Regions from separate parts of the Azorhizobium sp. AG788 genome, predicted to be linked through region 3. Evidence: predicted binding sites of a transcription regulator. Region 3 holds the regulator's gene; each other region holds the start of a gene.

Region 1 (7,495 bases), on a different contig from region 3:
CTTCGTCGCGCAGGTCGTCGATCGTGCCGATTTCCGGCCGGATTTCGAATCCTTCGTCTTCGCGCTTTACCGGGATCGCTTTTATCCGGAGTTCGCCGCCATGGGCCCGGACGAGCAGCGGCACTGGGCAGACAGCTATCCCCGCCTCACGCGGCCCGATGAGATCTGGCGGCTGCTCGGCAAGACGCTGACCCTGACCATCGAGAGCGACCACACCTTCGCCCTCTCCGTACCCGCAAACTGGGACCCGGAGCACGGCCTGTCGCTGCGCGTGACCGATTGGCGCATCGCCGCCTGATCCCGGCGGAGAAGGCAGACGCGTTCAGGACTGCGTATTGGCGCTCCACGTGGCGTGGTCCACGTGGGGACGGGTGAGGAGGCCCTCCACCACGGCGTCGAGTTCCTCGCCCTCCACCTCCGTAGAGGTGAGGGTGGCGACGATCTCCACCTGCTCCTCGCCGCGCTCCACCACCTCCAGCTCGGCCACCGGATAGCTCGCGGCCTCCAGCCGCTCCTCCAGCAGGTCGCGCATCACGCCCGCCTGCTCCACCGCCGTGGTGAGGCTGACCGTATAGGTCGCCTCGATGCTCTCCGCCTTGATGGGAATGCGGTTGATGGCGTTCACCAGCGGCCGCAGCAGCGTGTTGCCGGCGATGACAAAGACCGTCAGGAGGAAGGCTTCGGCCAGCCGGTCCACGCCTGCGCAGGCGCCCACGGCGGCCGAGCACCAGAGCGTTGCCGCCGTGTTGAGGCCGCGCACGTTCAGCCCCTCCTTCATGATCACGCCGGCACCCAGAAAGCCGATGCCCGAAACCACATAGGAGATGACGCGGACCGCCTCCACGTCCCCCGCAATGCCCTGCGCAAGATCCGTGAAGCCCGCAGCGCCGATGGCCACGAGGACATTGGTGCGCAGGCCGGCAGTGCGCTGGCGATACTGCCGTTCCGCACCGATCAGCGCGCCGCACACGAAGGCCGCCACATAGCTGACCACCGTGTCGAGGAAAGGCAGGAGGTGAAAGCTTTCGATGAACTTCATGCCGCCCGATAGCCACGCTTCATGACCGGGAGATGACGGCCACCCGCAGTCAGGCTCAAGCCTGCACAAACGAAAAGAGCGCCGCTCGCGCGACGCCCTTCCCGTACTCGAAACCTGATCGAGAGGATCAGAAGTCCATGCCGCCGCCCGTGCCGGCTGTGCCGGCATTGTCTTTTAAGGACGCCGGGCGGCGCCAACGGTTGCTCCTGGATCAGAAGTCCATGCCGCCGCCCGGCATGGCCGGAGCCGCAGCAGCCTTCTTCGGCAGCTCGACCACGAGGGCCTCGGTGGTGATGATCAGCGCCGAGATGGAGGCCGCGTCCTGGAGAGCCGTGCGCACGACCTTGGCCGGGTCGATGATGCCCGAAGCCACCATGTCCACATACTCGCCCGTCTGGGCGTTGTAGCCGAAGGTGTAGGTCTCGTTCTCGAGGATCTTGCCGACCACGACCGAGCCGTCATCGCCGGCATTGGCGACGATCTGGCGGGCCGGAGCCTGGATGGCGCGACGCACGATGTCGATGCCGGTCTTCTGGTCGGTGTTCTCGACCTTCAGGCCTTCCAGCACCTTGATGGCGCGGAGCAGGGCAACGCCACCGCCGGGGACAATGCCTTCTTCCACCGCAGCGCGGGTGGCGTGCAGGGCGTCGTCAACGCGGTCCTTCTTCTCCTTCACCTCGACCTCGGTCGCGCCGCCGACGCGGATCACCGCGACGCCGCCCGCGAGCTTGGCCAGACGCTCCTGGAGCTTCTCACGGTCGTAGTCCGAGGTGGTCTCCTCGATCTGCGCCTTGATCTGGGCGACGCGGGCCTCGATGTCGGCCTTCTCGCCATTGCCGTCGACGATCGTGGTGTTCTCCTTCTCGATCACCACCTTCTTGGCGCGGCCGAGCATGGAGAGGTTCACGTTCTCGAGCTTGATGCCGAGGTCTTCCGAGATCGCCTGGCCGCCGGTCAGGATCGCGATGTCCTGCAGCATGGCCTTGCGGCGGTCGCCGAAGCCCGGAGCCTTCACGGCCGCAACCTTGAGGCCGCCGCGCAGCTTGTTGACCACGAGGGTGGCCAGAGCCTCGCCCTCGACGTCCTCGGCGACGATCACCAGCGGCTTGCCGGACTGCACCACGGCCTCGAGGACCGGGAGGAGTTCCTGCAGGTTGGAGAGCTTCTTCTCGTGGATGAGGATGTAGGGATCCTCGAACTCAACGCGCATCTTCTCGGCGTTGGTCACGAAATAGGGGGAGAGGTAGCCGCGGTCGAACTGCATGCCCTCGACCACTTCGAGCTCGGTCTCGGCGGTCTTGGCTTCCTCGACGGTGATGACACCCTCGTTGCCGACCTTCTGCATGGCCTCGGCGAGGAACTTGCCGACGTCGGCATCGCCATTGGCGGAGATGGTACCGACCTGGGCGATCTCGGCGTTCGAGGTCACCTTCTTGGCCTTGGCGGCGAGGTCCTTCACAATCGCGTCGACCGCAAGGTCGATGCCGCGCTTCAGGTCCATCGGGTTCATGCCGGCGGCAACCGCCTTGGAGCCTTCCTTGACGATGGCCTGGGCCAGCACCGTGGCGGTGGTGGTGCCGTCGCCGGCGAGGTCATTGGTCTTGGAGGCGACTTCGCGCACCAGCTGGGCGCCGAGGTTCTCGAAGCGGTCCTCGAGCTCGATCTCCTTGGCGACGGAAACGCCGTCCTTGGTGATGCGCGGAGCGCCGAAGCTCTTCTCGATCACGACGTTGCGGCCCTTGGGGCCGAGCGTGACCTTCACCGCGTTGGCGAGGATGTCCACGCCACGCAGCATCTTCTCGCGGGCATCACCGGCGAATTTTACGTCCTTGGCAGCCATTGTGCCTGTTCCTTCAGGTTGTGACGTTGTTCACGAAGCGTGCGAGGAAAGCGTCACGCGGCCTTCTTGGCGGAGGCGGACGCCTCGACCACGCCGAGGATGTCGCTCTCCTTCATGATGAGCAGGTCCTGGCCGTCGATCTTCACCTCGGTGCCGGACCACTTGCCGAACAGCACGCGATCACCCGCCTTCACGTCGAGGGCAACGAGCTCACCCTTTTCGTTCCGCACGCCGGCGCCGACGGCGACGACTTCGCCTTCCTGCGGCTTTTCCTTGGCGGTGTCAGGGATGATGATGCCGCCGGCAGTCTTCTGCTCAGCTTCGATGCGCTTCACGACCACGCGGTCGTGCAGGGGGCGGAAACCCATCGGGAACCTCCATGTTGACGGTTGGGCCGTGCGCCTGCTGGCAAGCCCGGCGCCCGTGCCGGGACTGTCGTTGAGGCGCCCACACGGCACGCCCGCCCAGTCCCAGTTGCCATCTAAGAGCGCCCCGCAAGACCGACAAGGGGGGCGCGAGAAAAAATTAGCACTCCTCTCCCATGAGTGCCAAGCCGCCCGGCTCATGGGCAGCCACCCGCGACAGCGCTGTCGCCGCGAGCACTGTTAGCAGACCGCAACCGATGCTGCGAAGATATTGATACCAAAATGGAAACCATTCTTTAGGCTTGCCTCGCGCAAGCTCCGTAGCCGACAATTCACCTGTCTCAACCACGAGGGTTCAGCTCATACGGAGGTGTTCGATGGCGTCTTCCGATTTTGCCAAGCAGATGGCCGGCTACGGGCTGGTGACCGCCCACATCCTTTACCGGATGCCCGATCACCCGAGCTTCCTCCAGACCTACATCTGGCAGAATTACGATCTCTCGCCCCGCTTCCCCGAGCTGAACCGCTTTCTCGAATTCTGGCAGCGCGAACTGGAAGGTCCGCTGCACGAGGTGCGCGTGGTGCATCAGAGCCTCATCAAGCCCGCCGAGCTGCGGGCCGTGGGCGGCATTTTCCAGATCCACTGATCTGTTCCCTATGGGAATGTGTCTGGGGGCAGGGCGCCCGGTTTCGCTCCGGGCGCCCTGACACCGCCGCTTTATCAGTGTTAAAGAGGGGGCCGTCATGAACGAGGCCCCGGTGGACCATCGCACTCCCCGCACGTCCGAACTGCTCGCCGCCGTCCTAGCCGCGCACACAAGCGAGCGCGTTTCGGTGGGCGATCTTCTGGACGCGCTGCGCAATCGCGCGTTCGGCATCAGCTTCCTGCTGTTCGGCCTGCCCAACTGCATTCCCATGCCGCCCGGCATTCCGGTGATCTGCGGCATCATTCTCGCGCTCATCGGCCTCCAGATGGCCATGGGCCGGCAGGAGCTGTGGCTGCCGCAGGCGATTTCCAAGCGCACCTTCTCCCGCTCGGTGCTGGAGACCATCGTCAACCGCTCGCGGTCCTGGATCCTCTGGTTCGAGCGCTGGTCGCGGCCGCGCATGGAGGTGTTCGCCGGGCCGACCTCGCGCCGGGTCGTCGGGGCGCTGGTGGTGCTCCTCGGCTTCGTCCTGCTGCTGCCCATCCCCTTCCTCGGCAACATGCCGCCCGGCATCGCGGTGTGCATCCTCGGCCTTGGTCTCGTGGAGCGGGACGGCGCGGTGATCCTTGGCGGCTTCTTCGCCACCGCCATCGGCACGCTGGTGGCGTTCGCCATGACCTGGGCCATCTGGCAGGGCGCGGTCGCCATCTTCTGACGGCCCTTTTCCTTCGCGCGCATGCCCGCTAAGAGCGGGCGCCCAACGCAGCCGGGCCTCTGGCGAGGCCCCTCGAGGACCCATGCGCGTCGACGCCTTCGATTTCGACCTTCCGCCCGAACGCATCGCTTTGCGCCCCGCCGAACCGCGGGAGAGCGCGCGCCTGCTGCACGTGCGTCCCGGCGCAGCGCCGGAACTGGAAGACCGCACCATCGCCGACCTGCCGGACCTGCTCCAGCCCGGCGATGCGCTGGTGGTCAATGACACGAAAGTGATCCCGGCCCGGCTCGATGGCACGCGCACCCGCGCCGGCGGCAATACCGTCGCCATAGAGGCGACCCTCATCCGCCGCCTCTCGGGTGCGGCCTGGGCCGCTTTCGCCAAGCCCGCAAAGCGTCTGGCTATGGGTGAGACGGTGGTCTTCGCGGGCGCGAGCGGCGGCACTTTGGAGGCCCGCGTTCTCGACAAGCTGGAGAGCGGCGAGGTGCATTTCGCCTTCGCCCTATCCGGCCCGGAGCTGGATGCGGCCATCGACGCCATCGGCCACATGCCGCTGCCGCCTTACATCGCCGCCAAGCGGCCCGAGGACGAACGCGACCGCACCGACTACCAGCCGGTGTTCGCCCGCGTGGAGGGCTCGGTCGCTGCGCCGACGGCGAGCCTGCATTTCACGCCCGACCTGCTGGCGAAGATCGCGGCGCGCGGCGTCTCCCGCCACACGGTCACGCTGCATGTGGGGGCGGGCACCTTCCTGCCGGTGAAGGCCGAGGACACTGCCGACCACCAGATGCATGCGGAATGGGGCGAGGTGAGCCCCGAAACGGCGGCGGAGCTCAATGCGGTGAAGGCCCGGGGCGGGCGCATCATCACTGCGGGCTCAACCGCCACCCGCCTCATCGAGACCGCGGCGACACCGGAGGGCCTCATCCGTCCCTATTTGGGCGAGACGGACATCTTCATCACGCCCGGCTATGCCTTCCGTGCCTCCGACGTGATGCTCACCAATTTCCACCTGCCCAAATCGACCTTGGTGATGCTGGTGGCCGCCTTCGTGGGACACGAGACCCAGAAGCGCGCTTACGCCCACGCCATCGCCTCCGGCTATCGCTTCTATTCCTATGGCGACGCCTGCCTGCTGGAGCGGTGAGGTTGCCATACGTGCGGCGCGCTTTTCATTCGGGCCGGCCCGTGCTCTAGAGCAGCCGAAATGACCGACACCTTCTCCTTCAAGGTCCACGCGACCGACGGCACCGCCCGCACGGGCGCCATTTCCACGCCGCGCGGCGAGATCCGCACGCCCGCCTTCATGCCGGTCGGCACAGTGGCCACCGTCAAGGGCATCTATCCCGAACAGGTGCGGGCCACCGGCGCCGACATCCTGCTGGGTAACACCTATCACCTGATGCTGCGCCCGAGCGCGGAGCGGGTGGCCAAGCTCGGCGGGCTGCATAAATTCATGCGCTGGGAGCGGCCGATCCTCACCGATTCCGGCGGTTTCCAGGTCATGTCCCTGTCCGGCCTGCGCAAGATCACCGAGAAGGGCGTCACCTTCCGTTCGCACGTGGACGGCGCACTGCACGAGATGACCCCGGAGCGCTCCATCGAGATCCAGGGCCTGCTTGGCGCCGACATCCAGATGCAGCTCGATGAATGCGTCAGCCTGCCCTGCGAGGAAGCCGAGGCCGAGCGCGCCATGCGCCTGTCGCTGCGCTGGGCGGAGCGTTCCAAGAAGGCGTTCGAGCTTCAGCCCAAGGGGCGGGCGCTGTACGGCATCGTGCAGGGCGGGGCGGTGCCGCGCCTGCGCATCGAATCCGCCCGCGAGCTCGCGGCCATGGACTTCCCCGGCTATTCCATCGGCGGCCTCGCGGTGGGCGAGCCGCAAGAGGTCATGCTGGACATGATCGAGACGGTCGAGCCGCACCTGCCAAAGGAAAAGCCCCGCTATCTCATGGGGGTCGGCACGCCGGACGACATGCTGGAGGCAGTAGCGCGGGGCATCGACATGTTCGACTGCGTGATGCCCACCCGCTCGGGCCGCCATGCGCTGGCCTTCACCCGCTTCGGCCGCATCAACCTCAAGAACGCCCGTCATGCGGAAGATCCCCGCCCGCTCGACGAAGAGAGCGATTGTCCGGCGCTGCGGGATTATTCCCGCGCCTATCTGCACCACCTTGTGCGCTGCGAGGAGATGCTGGGGGCCATGCTGATCTCCTGGGCGAACCTCCATTATTACCAGGACCTCATGCGCGGCATCCGCGGGGCCATCGCCGAAGGGCGGTTCGAGGATTTCCGCAGGGAGACGAAGGAAGGCTGGGCGCGCGGTGATATTCCACGCCTGACCTGAATCGGAGATATTCCTGGAACGAAAATTAGTTTCTTCGTAAGGTGCGTTACCTGAGCGCAGGGGAGGGGCGCGCCTTTTGGGGTTGCACCGTTCCGCCTTGCCGCCCAGAACACGCTCGCCTTCACAAGCCCCGAGGATCGCTCCGTGATCGAGACCAAGCCCATCGACGGAAAGGCGTTCGCCGCCGGCCTGCGCGCCCGCATTGCCGAAGAGGTCGCCGCACTGGTGCGGGACCATGACCTGAAGCCCGGTCTCGCGGTGGTGCTGGTGGGCGAGGACCCGGCGAGCCAGGTCTATGTGCGCAACAAGGCCGCCCAGACGGCGGAGGCCGGCATGGCCTCATTCGAGTACAAGCTGCCGGCCGACACGGCGGAAGCCGACCTTCTGGCGTTGGTGGAAAAGCTCAACGCCGATCCGGCGGTGAACGGCATTCTCGTGCAGCTTCCGCTGCCAGCCCATCTCGATTCCATGAAGGTGCTGGCCGCCATCGATCCGGCAAAAGATGTGGACGGCTTCCATGTGGTGAATGCCGGCCGCCTCGCGGT
Region 2 (7,495 bases), on a different contig from region 3:
CCCACCGATCTCGGGAGACGTTCCGTACTGTCAAAGCGCGACCGGGGCGTGGCTCTCCGTTTGGCCTTGCGGAACGCCCTCGCCGGACGTGGCCCGGCGGTGGTCGAAGGCGGCGCGGGCGGCTTCCACATCCTTGATGTGCGCCTCCGCCCAACGGGACAGGGGCGTGAGGGTTTCCGCGAGCGAGGCCCCGAGGGGCGTGAGGGCATATTCGACCGTCACCGGCACCGTGGGGAAAGCCGTGCGGGTGACGAAGCCGTCGCGCTCCAGTGTCTTCAGTGTCTGCGAGAGGACCTTCTGCGACAGGCCCTGGATCTTCCGCCGCAGCGCGTTGAAGCGCTGGGGCTCGTCCGCCAGCAACTGCAGGATGAGCACGGCCCATTTGTCCGCGATCCGGTCGAGAATCTGGCGGGTGGGGCAATCGGCGGCATAGGTGTTCGGCGGGAGATCGGTCTGCATCGGCGGCTCTATGGCGCTGCGGCGGGATCGTGAGGTTTCCAGACGGTGACCAGATCACGCCAAGGTGCGTTCTTTACACCTGATACTAAAAAGGACATCTGGTTTCTATCGGAAACTTAAGGAACAGATCGTCATGAAGATCGCAGTCATCGGCGCCTCGGGAAATGCCGGCGCCGAAATCACCGCCGAACTCGCCCGCCGCGGCCATCAGGTCACCGCCATCGCCCGCAATGCGGACAAGATCGCCAAGCTGCCCGGCGTGACGGCCGTAGCCGGCGATGCGGGCGATGCCGCCGGAATCGCCAAGCTGATCGCCGGCCATGATGCCGTGGTCAGCTCCATCCATTTCCTGGCCAGCGACGCGGATGAGCTGATTTCCGCGGTGAAGCAGGCGGGTGTGCCGCGCTATCTGGTGGTCGGCGGGGCCGGCAGCCTTGAGGTGGCGCCCGGGGTGAAGCTGTTCGATACGCCGGATTTCCCGGCGATCTACCTCGGCGAAGCCAAGGCGGGCGGCGCCTTCCTCGACAAGCTGAAGGCCGAGCCGGACCTCAACTGGACCTTCCTCTCACCCGCCGCTCTGTTCTTCCATGGCCCGCGCACCGGCACCTTCCGCGTCGGCGGTGATGGGCTCCTGGTGGCGGCGGATGGCAACAGTTCCATCTCCTTCGCCGATTATGCCATCGCGCTGGCGGACGAGATCGAGACGCCGCGCCACCCCCGCGCGCGCTTCACCGTCGGCTACTGAGGGCGTCATGACCATCCGCCTGCACTACATCCATGATCCGCTGTGCGGATGGTGCTACGCCGCCGCGCCGCTCGCCGAAGCTGCGGCCGCCGTTCCGGGCGTCGAGATCGTGCTGCATGGAGGCGGGCTCTTTCCGGAGCCCGCCCAACTCGCCCCGGCCATGGTGAGCCACATCCGCGCGGCGGACGCCCGCATCGCGCAGATGACAGGACAGGCGTTCGGGCGGCCCTATCTGGACGAATTGCTGCCGGACCCCGCCCTGCGCCTCCACTCGCTGCCGCCCATCGCGGCGGTGATGGCGGCCGAGGAGCTGGCGGGGCAGGGGCTCGGGATGCACGTCGCCATCCAGCGCGCCCATTATGTGGACGGCAAAAGGGTGGTGGAGCCGGAGACGCTGGCTGATCTTGCGCAGGGACTGGGTCTCGACCGGGAGGGCTTCGTTTCGGCGCTCGGCCGCCAGCCCGTCGCCGATCATCTGTCGCAGACCCGCAGGCTCATGGCCCGCTTCGGGCTCGGCGGCTTTCCCGGCTTCGTGCGCGAGAGCGACGGTCGCTTCGACGTGCTCCCGCACACGCAGCTCTATGGCCAGCCGGGCAAGTTCGCGGACCTGCTCAAGGCCGCATGACCGCGCAAAAGAAAAGGGAGCCGGCGAACCGGCTCCCTCCTACGCATACTGAACTCTGGTCGGCTTGGACGTCCTCAGAAGTCCATGCCGCCACCGAAGCTGGCCTTCGCCAGCTTCGGAATACCTGAACTGTTGGTCGGCTTGGACGTCCTCAGAAGTCCATGCCGCCCATGCCACCCATGCCGCCGCCCGGCATCGCGGGCATGCCGGCGTCCTTCTTCGGCAGCTCGGCGATGAGCGCCTCGGTGGTCACCAGCAGGCTGGCCACGGAAGAGGCGTCCTGGAGGGCGGTGCGCACGACCTTGGCCGGGTCCACGACGCCTTCAGCGACGAGGTCCACATACTGCTCGGTCTGGGCGTTGAAGCCGAAGTTGCCTTCGCTTTCGAGCACCTTGCCCACCACGATGGAGCCTTCCACGCCGGAGTTCTCGGCGATCTGGCGGATCGGGGCCTCAAGGGCGCGCAGCACGATCTTGATGCCGGCGGCGATGTCGGGGTTCTCGGAGGAAAGGGCTTCCACGGCCTTCTTGGCGCGCAGCAGGGCCACGCCGCCGCCGGGGACGATGCCTTCTTCCACCGCAGCGCGGGTGGCGTTCAGCGCGTCGTCCACGCGGTCCTTCTTCTCCTTGACTTCCACTTCCGTGGAGCCGCCGACGCGGATGACGGCGACGCCGCCCGCGAGCTTGGCCAGACGCTCCTGGAGCTTCTCGCGGTCGTAGTCCGAGGAGGTCTCCTCGATCTGCGCCTTGATCTGCGCCACGCGGGCCTCGATCTCCGCCTTCTCGCCGACGCCGTCGACGATCGTGGTCTTTTCCTTCTCGAGGATGACCTTCTTGGCGCGGCCGAGCTGGGCCAGCGTCACGTTCTCGAGCTTGATGCCGAGATCCTCGGAGATCACCTGGCCGCCGGTGAGGATGGCGATATCCTCGAGCATGGCCTTGCGACGGTCACCGAAGCCGGGAGCCTTCACGGCCGCGACCTTGAGGCCGCCGCGCAGCTTGTTGACCACGAGGGTGGCCAGAGCCTCGCCCTCGACGTCCTCGGCCACGATGACGAGCGGCTTGCCGGACTGCACCACGGCCTCAAGGACCGGCAGGATCGGCTGGAGGCCGGAGAGCTTCTTCTCGAAGATCAGCAGGAAGGGATCTTCGAGGTCAGCGATCATCTTCTCCGCATTCGTGATGAAATAGGGAGAGAGATAGCCGCGGTCGAACTGCATGCCTTCGACCACTTCGAGCTCGGTCTCGGCGGTCTTGGCTTCCTCGACGGTGATGACACCCTCGTTGCCGACCTTCTGCATCGCGCCGGCGATCATCTCGCCGATGGAGCTGTCGCCATTGGCGGAAATGGTGCCGACCTGAGCCACCTCGGCGGAGGAGGAGACCTTCTTGGCGCGGGCCTGGATGTCCTTCACCGCAGCGGCGGTGGCGAGGTCGATGCCGCGCTTCAGGTCCATCGGGTTCATGCCGGCGGCAACCGCCTTGGCGCCTTCCTTGACAATGGCCTGGGCCAGCACCGTGGCGGTGGTGGTGCCGTCACCGGCGAGGTCATTGGTCTTGGAGGCGACTTCACGCACCAGCTGGGCGCCGAGGTTCTCGAACTTGTCCTCGAGCTCGATCTCCTTGGCGACGGAGACGCCGTCCTTGGTGATGCGCGGGGCGCCGAAGGACTTCTCGATCACCACATTGCGGCCCTTGGGGCCGAGAGTGACCTTCACCGCGTTGGCGAGGATGTCCACGCCGCGCAGCATCTTCTCGCGGGCTTCGCCGGCGAACTTGACTTCTTTGGCAGCCATGTTGGCTCTCCTGAATGGGAAACGGGAGGAAGGGACAGGCGGGCGCGGATCAGCCGATCACGCCGAGGATGTCGCTTTCCTTCATGATCAGCAGGTCCTGGCCGTCGATCTTGACCTCGGTGCCGGACCACTTGCCGAACAGCACGCGGTCGCCGGCCTTCACGTCGAGGGCCACGACCTTGCCGTTCTCGTCACGGGCGCCCGGACCCACGGCGACCACCTCGCCCTCCTGGGGCTTTTCCTTGGCGGTGTCGGGGATGATGATGCCGCCGGCAGTCTTCTGCTCGGCTTCGATGCGCTTGACGACCACGCGGTCATGCAGGGGACGGAAGGACATGGGCCTGATCCTCTCGGGCAGTGAAGCGAGGCGCGCTCGCATTGCTGGCACTCACCGGATGGGAGTGCCAAACTCGGCCCGGAGATAAGGTCGGCCCCTCGCCGCGTCAAGGCTGATGGACAACACATCGCAGCAGAAATGGGCGGCGCCGGGGCGGACGCCTCACGGGATCGCGACGGCAGGTTCGGGAACCAAGTGGTAACTTCGTCTGTCTTAAGCTCTTGCTTCAGCGGGCGTGGCGACCGCCGGCAGCGGCGCGGGTGGCTCCGGGTCGACGCCGCATCCGCCCCGTTCTATGGTCCGTCCGCTACCGTTCGCCTGGGGAGCGGCCTTCCCCGATATCTGGGCTCTCGCGCCTCGGAGTAGTTGAATGCCTCAGTCGTCCATCCGTCCGGTTCGCGCGGATGTCGCTTCAGGAAAACGCCGTTCGCTGGGCGCGATCGCGGCCGTCACGTGCGCGGGCCTGCTGCTGGCCGCCTGCGCCACCACGGAGGCGCCGCCGCCCCCGCCGCCGCCCGGCCCGCCCCAGTATACGAGCCCGATCCCGGCCTCGAGCCTCGTGGGCCGCTACGGTCTTGCGGCCTACCACCGCCCCGAGGATGCCGGGCGCACCGAGGCGCAGGCCCGCGCCCAGTGCTCCAACCCCTACATCATCACCGCTGGCCCCAATGGCGGCGTCATGATGTATCTGGCCGACGATCCGAAGCTGACGGAAGTGGTCTCCAAGGCCGCCGGCGGTCCCACCTACATCGGCCCGCCCGAGGATGCGGCCGGCGACGTGCGCGACCGGCAGGTGCTGCGCTGGGACGGCCATGTGCTGGTGCTCAAGTGGGTGGATCCGGAAGTGAACAAGCGCTACGGCACCATGGTCTATGTGCGCTGCAACTGATCCGGTCCGCGTCTGACAGTCTCAAAGCCCCGGCTCCGGCCGGGGCTTTTGCGTTTCGCACGCCGCGCGGACGCGCGTGATCCGTCCGGTCCCCAGACGACGGTCGGGACAGTCGATGCCGTCATCAGTCCGGCAGAGTGGGACGCCCGTCCGAATCCAGTGGCCAGAACGGATTGTGAGCCACTTCCCACAGATGGCCGTCTGGATCGGCGAAATAGCCGGAATAGCCGCCCCAGAAGGCCCGCTGGGCGGGCTTTACGATTTCCGCGCCGAGGCGCGCCGCATGGGCGAGGGCGGCATCGACGCTCGCCTCGTCCGGCACGTTGAAGGCGAGCGTTGCTGCCGCCCGTCCCGTGCCCGCTTTGGCGTCAAGGCCCGCGTCCGCGGCGAGTGCCGCGCGCGGGAACAGGGACAAGGCGACGCCGCCCGCCTGAAAGAAGGACACACCCGTTGTGGCATGCTCCCGCCGCTCCAGCCCCATGGCCGTATAGAAGGCGGTGGCGCGCGCGAGATCGGCGACGCCGAGCGTGACGAGATGGAGCGCGAAGGCGGGGAGCATCGGGACCTCAGTCGAAAAGCGAGAGCTGCTGGCCGGCCTGAACCGGGCGGCGGAAATGGGCGGTGGAGAGCTTGTGGCTGCGGGCATTGAGCCCGAGGCGCTTGGCGGCGATCTCGAAGCGGCGGCCGAGCGTCCAGGCATAGGGGCCGTCGCCCCGCCCGCGTTTGCCGAAGGTCGAATCATAATCCTTCCCGCCGTGCATCTCCCGCACCAGCGCCATCACATGGCGGGCCTTGTCGGGAAAATGCGTCACCAGCCACTCCTTGAAGAGATCGGCTATCTCCAGCGGCAGGCGCAGGGTGACATAGCCGGCTTCCGTCGCGCCGGCGAACTTCGCCGCATCGAGGATGCGTTCGATTTCGCTGTCGTTGAGCGCGGGAATGAGCGGGGCGGAGAGGACGGCGGTGGGAATGCCGGCCTCCGACAGGCGCTGGATGGTGGCGAGCCTCCGGTGCGGTGCCGCGGCCCGCGGCTCCATGAGGCGGGCGAGATGCGGGTCCAGCGTGGTGACGGAAATGGCCACCTTGGCGAGCCCCTTCTCGGCCATGGGGGCGAGGATGTCGATGTCCCGCGCCACCAGCGCCGACTTGGTGACGATGGCGACCGGATGGCCGAAGTCGCTCAGCACCTGGAGGATGCGACGGGTGATCTCGTGCTGGCGCTCGATGGGCTGGTAGGGGTCCGTATTGGTGCCCATGGCGATGGTGCGCGGCTGGTAGCGCGGCTGCGCCAGCTCGCGCGCCAGCAACTCGGGCGCATCGGGCTTCACGAACAGCTTTGTCTCGAAATCGAGGCCAGCGGAGAGGCCCTGATAGGCGTGGGTGGGCCGCGCGAAGCAATAGATGCAGCCATGCTCGCAGCCGCGATAGGCATTGATGGAGCGGTCGAAGCCGATGTCCGGGGACTGGTTGCGGGTGATGACGGTGCGCGCCCGCTCCTCGGTGACCTGCGTGCGGAAGGGGGGCAGCTCGTCCAGCGACTGCCATCCGTCGTCGAAGAGCACGCGGGCGGCTGGCTCGAAGCGGCCCGCGGCATTGGAGAGCGCGCCGCGCCCGCGACGTGCCGTCTCGTCCACCTGCGTTCCGCCCTCGCCGGCGGCCGCGTCCTGCGCCGCCGCGCGCGGCGTGGGCATGGGGCGGTCGCGCTCTTCCGCGAGCCGGCCCATGATGCGCGCGCCCCTCGAGGTGCGGGGCTCCTCCCCGGCGGGCTCGCCCAGGCTTCTGCGGGCCTTGGCGAGCGCTTCGGCGCTGTGACGTCGCGCCGCATCCAGCCGTTCGCGCGCCGCCGACCAGCGGTCGTCCGGCAGGGCGGCAAAGTCCGGGGCGGAGGAGGGGGAAGAGTCGCGATGCAATTCCATGCTTGGAATCCTACGTCCAAGTTAGGAACAAAACAAGAACAAACTTCCCGGTAGAGGAGCGCGTTTTGCGCTTGATCAGGCGCTTGACTGGTATATTGTCCACCACCGCAAAGTTGCCACAAGAGCCCTCATCCGCTAAAGGGCCTAATCCACCATCCGCCAGGGGGGGATCCGATGTCCGAGCACGGTGCGATCGAATACGCGACTGCTGACGGCAATGATTATGCCGAGCACAAGCGGACCTACGAGCTTTTCACCGCGCTGACCAAATGGGGCACGGTCGCCGTCGCCGCCCTGATGGTCATCATGTGGTTCACTCTCCTCTGAGCGCTGCTCGGAACTCGTAGAGGTTTCAGATGAAAATCGCTGTACCCGCCGAGGTTGATCTCGGCGAGCCGAGGGTTGCTGCGACCCCGGATACGGTCAAGCGCCTGATCGGCCTTGGCGCGGAGGTGGCTGTCCAGTCGGGCGCCGGCCTCGCCTCGGGTATTCCCGATGCCGATTATCAGGCCGTTGGCGCGACCATTGCCGCCACCGCCGGCGACGCGGTGAGCGGAGCTGACGTTGTGCTCAAGGTGCGCCGTCCCACGGTGGAAGAGATCGCCGGCTACAAGAGCGGCGCCCTCGTCATCGGCATCATGGATCCCTATGGCAACGAGGCGGCTCTGGCCGAGCTCGCCAAGGCCGGTCTGTCCACCTTCGCCATGGAGCTGATGCCGCGCATCACCC
Region 3 (7,495 bases):
GGGCACGCAGGCGGCCGGCGCGCTCCGTGTCCGCAAGTGGATCCTGCTCGCCGGCTCGCCGCGCGGCACGGCGCTGGTGACGGTGCAGGTGCCGGAATCCAATGCCGCGGCCCTGCCTGACGCGGTGGTGCACGAGACGCTTCAGACGCTGGCCTTCCGCGCGCCGCCGAGCGTCGAGGAGCAGATGAAGACGCTGCCCTTCCGGCTGACCAACCTCTCCGGCTTCCGCGTCCTGCGCGTCATCCCGAACACCGCCGTTTTCCTGACCGACGGGCCGAAGAACGAATTCGAGGCCGCCGCGCAGCCCCTGTTCGTCATCTCGGTGGCGGCCGGCGCGCCGCGCGACGAGGACCGCCTGAACTTCGCCGTGCGGGCGCTCACCACCACCCCCGGCTTCCGCGATCTCAAGATCGAGCGGGCCGAACCGCTGCGCATCAACAACATGGCAGGCTTCGAGGTCATGGCCACTGCGAAGGAAGCGCAGGGCAATGCGGACGTGAAGGTGGCCCAGTGGATGCGCTTCGGCACCAATGGCTATCTGCGCATGATGGCGGTGGTGAAGGCCGATGCCTTCGCCGATTATTACAGCCGCCTGCGCGCCATCCGCGACGGCGTGGAGAGCGGCGGCGACCGCTGAAAACGCCACCGCCTGATCCCGAAACAAAAATGCCGCCCCAACGGGCGGCATTTTCGTATCAAGACCGTGACGGATCAGGCGGCGCCGCCCTGTCCGGCCGCTTCCTCGCTCGGTGCCGCAGGCGCCGCCTTCGGGCCGCCGCGGGCCACGCCCACGAGAGCCGGCCGCAGCACGCGGTCGCCGATCACATAGCCGGACTGCACCACCTGCACCACCGTGCCGGCGGCAACGGACGGGTCCGGCACCTCGAACATGGCCTGATGGAGATTGGGGTCGAACTTCTCGCCCACCGGCTCCACCTTGCGCACGCCGTGCTTCTCGAGATTCTTCAGCAGGCCGCGCTCGGTGAGCTCGATGCCGTCGATCAGGCCCTTGAGGGCACCCTCGGCATTGGCCTTGGTCTCGGCATCCACGGTCGCCAGCGCGCGGGCGAGGTCGTCCGCCACATTCAGCACGTCGCGGGCGAAGGAGGCGATGCCATACACCTTGGCGTCGGCAATCTCCCGGTCGGCCCGGCGGCGAATGTTCTCCGCCTCGGCGAAGGCCCGCAGATACTTGTCCTTGAAGGCGGCCACCTCGCCCTCGAGGCGTTCCTTCTCGCTCACCGGGCTCTCGGCCACGGTCTCTTCCGCCTCGGCGCGCTCAGGCTCCGCGGAATAGATGCGGTGCTCCTCGCCGGGGGCGCCACCCTGATCGCTCATGCGCAATTCCCTAAAATCCGGCCGTCCGCGCCAATGCGGACCGGCTGTTCACGATTTCGTTCCGCATATCGGAGTGTCGCGCCGAAAAATCAAGCCGCGTCAGCACCGGGCGCGCCGAGAACGCGGCTGACCACCCGCGCCGTGAAATCCACCATGGGAACGATGCGCCCGTAATTGAGCCGGGTCGGCCCGATGACGCCGAGCACGCCCACCACGCGCCCCTGCCCGTCGCGATAGGGCGCGACGATGGTGGAGGAGCCGGACATGGAGAACAGCTTGTTCTCCGAGCCGATGAAGATGCGCAGCGCCTGCCCCTCCTCCGCCCGGCCCAGCAGATCCACCACGTCGCGCTTGGCTTCCAGATCGTCGAACAGCAGGCGGATGCGCTCGAGATCCTCCAGCGCATGCAGGTCTTCGAGAAGCTTGGCCTGCCCGCGCACGATCAGCTTGCGTTCGCCCGGTCCCTCGTCGGACCAGGAGGCGAGGCCGTCCTCCACCACCCGCGCGGTGAGCGTGTCGAGTTCCCGGCGCACTTCGGCCAGCAGCGTCTCCATCTCGGCGCGGGCCTCCCCCAGCGTGCGGCCGCGGATATGGGCGTTGAGGAAATTGCCCGCCTCCATCAGGGCGGCGGCCGGCAGGCCCGGCGGCAGCGGAAGCACCCGGTTCTCCACCTGCCCGTCTTCGGACACGAGGATGACCAGCGCCCGACCCACATCGAGCGGCACGAACTCCACATGCTTCAGCAGCGGGTCGGTCTTGGTGGCCGTCACCACGCCCGCCCCGCGCGAGAGGCCGGAGAGCAGCGCGGAGGCCTCCTGCAATACGCCTTCCACAGTGTGTCCCTTGGCGGCGGCGGCCACCTGCGCCTCGATGTTGCGCCGGTCCCGTTCGTTGACATCGCCGATCTCCAGCAGGGCATCGACGAAGAAGCGCAGGCCCCGCTCCGTGGGCAGGCGCCCGGCGCTGGTGTGGGGGGCATAGATGAGGCCCGCCGCCTCCAGGTCCGCCATCACGTTGCGGACCGAGGCGGGAGACAGCGTCATGGGGATGAGGCGGGCGATGTTGCGCGAGCCCACCGGCTCGCCCGTGGCGAGGTAGCTCTCGACGATCTGCCGGAAGATTTCGCGCGAACGCTCGTCGATCTGGGCGAGGGGGGCAGAGAAAGGCGAAATGATCGGGTCAATCGGCACGGGCGCGCTCCCATGGGCTCGATCGATGAATATGGGCAAGGCCGGACGGAACGTCCACGGGGCTCACGATCCGCTCGATCCCGGCGAGCGCAGGAGCCTGTGACAGCCGAGGGCGATGAAGCCGAGAGAGCCCAGAAGGATGAGACTCCATTTGCCGATGCCGAACCAGTAGAGGGCCGGCGACTGCGCATGGGCCTGCCAGACGCCGATATAGACCCATCCCTGCGCCAGGCCGTACCACAGGTTGCCAACCGAGACGGCCGCGCAGAGCGCAAAGAAGAGCGTGCTCGCCCAGAGCTTGCCGCGGCGCGGCATGCGGCGCGGCGGCGACGTTTCGCGCGTCATGAGGTCTCCTTCCGCATCATGGAACCGTCCGGCAGGAAGGACGCGCGCCGCGCGTTCCTGTTCCGCGGGCGGCGCACTTGCCCCCTGCCGCCCCGCCCCCTAAAAAGCCCACGAACCGAAATCTGACGATTGGACACTCCATGCGCCCCAGCCGCCGCGCCAATGACGAGATGCGCGCCGTTTCCTTCGAGCGGGGCGTGCTGCGCCATGCCGAAGGCTCCTGCCTCGTGAAGTTCGGCGATACGCATGTCCTCGTGGCCGCGACGCTGGAAGAACGCCTGCCGCCGTGGCTCAAGGGCCAGGGCCGGGGCTGGGTGACGGCGGAATATTCCATGCTGCCGCGCGCCACGCTGGAGCGCACCCGCCGCGAGGCGACCACCGGCAAGCAGTCCGGCCGCACGCAGGAAATCCAGCGTCTCATCGGCCGCTCCCTGCGCTCGGTGACGGACCTCGTCGGCCTCGGCGAGCGCCAGATCACGCTCGACTGCGACGTGCTCCAGGCCGACGGCGGCACCCGCACCGCCGCCATCACCGGCGCCTGGGTGGCCCTGCATGACTGCCTGAACTGGATGTACCAGCGCTCCATGCTGAAGACGATCCCGCTCAAGGAGAACGTCGCGGCCATCTCGTGCGGCATCCATGAGGGCACGCCGGTACTCGACCTCGACTATGCCGAGGACAGCAAGGCGGAGACCGACGCCAATTTCGTCATGACCGGCACCGGCGGCATCGTCGAGATCCAGGGCACGGCGGAGAAGACCCCCTTCTCGCAGGATGAACTGCTCTCGCTGCTGGCGCTGGCCCGCAAGGGCGTGGGCGAGCTGGTGGAGCTGCAGAAGCAGGCGATCAAGGCATGAGCCGCAAGCTCACGGGCCGCATCGTCATCGCGACCCACAATCCGGGCAAGCTGAAGGAAATGCAGGAGCTGCTCGCCCCCTACGGCATCGAGGCGGTGTCGGCGGGCGAATTGAACCTGCCGGAGCCGGAAGAAACCGGCACCACCTTCCGCGCCAACGCCCGCATCAAGGCGGAGGCGGCCGCGAAAGCCGCCGGCCTGCCGGCGTTTGCGGACGACAGCGGCATCGCGGTGGATGCGCTCGACGGCGCGCCGGGCATCTACAGCGCCCGCTGGGGTGGCCCGGAAAAGGACTTCCGCATGGCCATGGGCAAGGTGCACGAGGAGATGCTGGCGCGCGGCGCGGCTGAGCCCGCCCAGCGCACCGCCCGCTTCGTCTCGGCGCTCTGCATCGCCTGGCCGGACGGGCATCTTGAGGAATTCGAGGGCATCGTTGAGGGCGAGGTGGTGTGGCCGCCGCGCGGAAACTCCGGCTTCGGCTATGATCCCTTCTTCCTGCCGGAGGGGCACACCCGCACCTTCGGCGAGATGACCTCGGAAGAAAAGCATTCCATGCCGCCGCTGGGCCTCGGCCTCTCCCACCGCGCCCGCGCCTTCCGCCAGCTCGCGCTGGCCTGCCTCGAGGGCTGATGGGCGCGGTTTTGCAGGTTCCGGCGGACGGGCCGGGACTGGTCCCCACCCGGTCGGGCCCCTCCCAACCCTCCCCCGCAAGCGGGAGAGGGCTTTGCCGCGACGCCATCGGCCCCGCCCCGCTTATTCCCCCCCTATCCCCCCCACGCCATGCGCCCACTCCCCCCTTGCGGGGGAGGGCTGGGGAGGGGGGTAATGCCCTCGCCGCCCAAAGCCCCGATGGGCTGACCCAAGCGCCTTCCGGAGGCCAAGCCCCAAGCGGCGCCCGTTCTACCCCCCTCCCACCCCTCCCCCCCAAGGGGGGAGGGCTTTGGCGCGCACACGGCCGACATTCCTCCCGCCAGAGGGCCACGCCATGACCGCGCAAGACACAGCCGGCGGGTTCGGCGTCTATGTGCATTGGCCCTTCTGTCTCGCCAAATGCCCCTATTGCGACTTCAACAGCCACGTGCGGCAGGCGCCGCCGGATCAGGCGCGCTATGTGGCCGCCTTCCGGCGCGAGATTGCGCACATGCGCGCGCTCACCGGGCCGCGCACGGCGGGGAGCGTCTTCTTCGGCGGCGGCACGCCCTCGCTGATGGCGCCGGAGACGGTGGCCGCCATTCTGGACGCCATCCGCGAGGCCTGGACGCTCGCCCCCGATGCCGAGATCACGCTGGAGGCCAATCCCACCAGCGTCGAGGCCGGGCGCTTCCGGGGCTATCGGGCGGCGGGGGTGAACCGCGTTTCGCTGGGCGTGCAGGCGCTCGATGACGGCGAGCTGAAGAAGCTCGGGCGGATGCACACGGTGGACGAGGCGCTGGGCGCGGTGGGCATCGCCCGCTCCATCTTCGAGCGCGTGTCCTTCGACCTGATCTATGCCCGGCCCGGCCAGAACCCGCAGGACTGGGCGCGCGAACTCTCCCGTGCCATTGACGAGGGCTGCGAGCATCTTTCGCTCTATCAGCTCTCCATCGAGCCGGGCACGGCGTTCGAGAAGCTCTATTCCGCCGGCAAGCTCCTCATTCCCGACGACGAGCACGCCCGTGCCCTGTGGGACGTCACGCAGGAGGTGACGGCGGCGAGCGGGCTGCCGGCCTATGAAATCTCCAACCACTCCCGGCCGGGCGCTGAGGCGCGGCACAACCTCGTGTACTGGCGCTATGGCCTCTATGCCGGCGTCGGCCCCGGCGCGCACGGGCGCGTGGGGCAGAAGGGCGAGCGCCGTGCCACCTATACCGAGCGCCATCCGGAAGGCTGGCTGAAGGCGGTGGAGGCGAACGGCCACGGCATCGTTTCGGAGGAGGTGCTCACCGCCGCCGAGCAGGCGGACGAGATGCTGCTCATGGGCCTGCGCCTCGCCGAGGGCGTGGATCTTGCCCGCCACGCGGCACTCGGCGGCGCGCCCATCGACCCCGCCCGCATCTCCATGCTCGCGGACGAAGGGCTGGTACGCCTCGACGGCACGCGCCTCAAGGTGCTGCCCCCCGGCTTCCCCGTGCTGAATGCGGTGATCGGGACACTGGCCGGCTGAGGCCTATTTCTTCGGGATCACTTCGGCGGGAAGCTCGAATTGGCCGCCTTCAGTGATGCCGATCTCCCGGAAGAAGGTCATGTGCATGTCGTAGGTGGGCTTCCCCCGGCACGCCATGACCTCCGGCGGCTTGCCCTCGGTCTCCGCGACAATCCCGCCGATGAGATCGACCCGGCCGGGAATCCAGTCGCCGACGGCAATGAAGACGGTATTGCGCACCGCCTCGCGCGTGAAGCGCAGCCAGATGCTGGCGCCGGCCGGATAGGAGATCATGCCGGACGAGAAGACGGCACCGGGCGGCGTGCCCTCGGGCGGATAGTTCACCAGCACCTTGTCGAGATGGCCGAAGCGATATTGCAGGCTGGCCTCTCCGGGTCCGCTGTCGCGCGAGGCGCAGACGGACGCCGTATGGCTCCCGAGATCGCAGGAAAAGATGATGGTCTCGTCCGCCCCGCAATAGCTGGGCGCCTCCGCACAAGCGGGCATGGCGAGCGCGAACGTCGCGGCAAGGCCGGACAAGGCTGTGCGCAAAGGCGCAACTGCGGGGGAAGTCATGGCGTTGATCCCGGGCGGGACAGATGGACGACGCCAAGCTAGCAGCCCGCGCCGGAGGACACGGCGTGCGGTCCTACCGCTCGCTGCGGGCGAGCACGTCCATCAGTTCGTCGATCTTCTTTGCCTGCTCCTCCGGATCGCCGGAGCGGATGGCATGCGCGACACAATGGCCCACGTGATCGCGCAGCACCTCTTCCTCCGCACGCCGGAGCGCGGCGCGGACGGCGGTGATCTGGGTCACGATATCAATGCAATAGCGGTCTTCCTCGACCATACGGGAGATGCCGCGCACCTGCCCCTCGATGCGGTTGAGGCGTTTCAATACGGAAGATCGGGCCGGTTCCTTCATGCTTGATGAGATACCCCTGCAGGGTATAAAAGACAAGACAGGATACCCCTAGGGGGTAATGAGATGTGATGCAGCGCAAGGCGCCGGCATCGCACCTCCGCTTCGCTGGAGGCCCTATGGCACACGAGCATCACACTCACGGATCGAACGCGGAAGCAGGCTCCTGCTGCGGGGGCAAGGCCACCGCCCCGCTCGACCTTGTCCCGAAGGCCGCATCGGCGGCGGCAAGCGACTGCTGCGGCGGCAACGCCCCGCCCCCGCTTGATCTCAGCCCCAAGGCCATCGATCCGGTGTGCGGCATGAGCGTGGATATCGCCACCGCCAAGCATCGCGCGACCTATCAGGGCAAGACCTTCTATTTCTGCTGCAACGGCTGCAAGACCAAGTTCGAGGCCGATCCCGAGGCCCAGCTTGCCAAGGCCAAGGCCCGGGACGAGGCCAAGGCGGCGCAGAAGACAGAGGCCTCCGCCTGCTGCGACCATGATCATGGCCACGCCCATGCCGCCCCGGCGAACGCCGCCCTCGTGAAGGATCCCGTCTGCGGCATGGACGTGGACCCGGCGACCGCCAAATACCGGTCGCACCACGGCGGGCATGACGTCTTCTTCTGCTCACCGAGCTGCAAGACGAAGTTCGACGCCCATCCCGAGCATTATACGGACGGTGGCGCCCCGCCGCCGGTGGACGTGCCCGAGGGCACCATCTTCACCTGCCCGATG

What was found. Region 3 encodes HrcA, which represses chaperone genes, less so after heat shock. Its sites were predicted from a motif close to GTTAGCACTCNCNNNNNGNGAGTGCTAAC; they were not measured.
Region 1: groES (co-chaperone GroES) is a predicted target of HrcA. The motif match lies at 3,404-3,432, and genes of this name have one in related genera.
Region 2: groES (co-chaperone GroES) is a predicted target of HrcA. The motif match lies at 4,005-4,033, and genes of this name have one in related genera.

What each region holds. Positions count from the first base shown of each region.
Region 1 covers NZ_SOBM01000002.1:384,276-391,770, reverse strand. Annotated here, with positions in the region: gene DFO45_RS05850 (SMI1/KNR4 family protein) at 1-298, shown strand, start outside; gene DFO45_RS05845 (MgtC/SapB family protein) at 323-1,039, opposite strand; gene groL (chaperonin GroEL) at 1,251-2,879, opposite strand; gene groES (co-chaperone GroES) at 2,933-3,247, opposite strand; gene DFO45_RS05830 (usg protein) at 3,622-3,891, shown strand; gene DFO45_RS05825 (exopolysaccharide biosynthesis protein) at 3,989-4,606, shown strand; gene queA (tRNA preQ1(34) S-adenosylmethionine ribosyltransferase-isomerase QueA) at 4,689-5,753, shown strand; gene tgt (tRNA guanosine(34) transglycosylase Tgt) at 5,814-6,950, shown strand; gene folD (bifunctional methylenetetrahydrofolate dehydrogenase/methenyltetrahydrofolate cyclohydrolase FolD) at 7,098-7,495, shown strand, end outside.
Region 2 covers NZ_SOBM01000003.1:195,379-202,873, reverse strand. Annotated here, with positions in the region: gene DFO45_RS08710 (helix-turn-helix domain-containing protein) at 31-459, opposite strand; gene DFO45_RS08705 (NAD(P)-dependent oxidoreductase) at 593-1,204, shown strand; gene DFO45_RS08700 (DsbA family protein) at 1,212-1,829, shown strand; gene groL (chaperonin GroEL) at 1,981-3,624, opposite strand; gene groES (co-chaperone GroES) at 3,674-3,961, opposite strand; gene DFO45_RS08685 (hypothetical protein) at 4,332-4,850, shown strand; gene DFO45_RS08680 (VOC family protein) at 4,975-5,409, opposite strand; gene DFO45_RS08675 (PA0069 family radical SAM protein) at 5,417-6,766, opposite strand; gene DFO45_RS08670 (aa3-type cytochrome c oxidase subunit IV) at 6,941-7,093, shown strand; gene DFO45_RS08665 (Re/Si-specific NAD(P)(+) transhydrogenase subunit alpha) at 7,123-7,495, shown strand, end outside.
Region 3 covers NZ_SOBM01000009.1:95,794-103,288, forward strand. Annotated here, with positions in the region: gene DFO45_RS21745 (hypothetical protein) at 1-637, shown strand, start outside; gene grpE (nucleotide exchange factor GrpE) at 712-1,338, opposite strand; gene hrcA (heat-inducible transcriptional repressor HrcA) at 1,428-2,528, opposite strand; gene DFO45_RS21760 (hypothetical protein) at 2,592-2,873, opposite strand; gene rph (ribonuclease PH) at 3,014-3,730, shown strand; gene rdgB (RdgB/HAM1 family non-canonical purine NTP pyrophosphatase) at 3,727-4,359, shown strand; gene hemW (radical SAM family heme chaperone HemW) at 4,715-5,872, shown strand; gene DFO45_RS21780 (hypothetical protein) at 5,876-6,427, opposite strand; gene DFO45_RS21785 (metal-sensitive transcriptional regulator) at 6,501-6,776, opposite strand; gene DFO45_RS21790 (heavy metal translocating P-type ATPase) at 6,893-7,495, shown strand, end outside.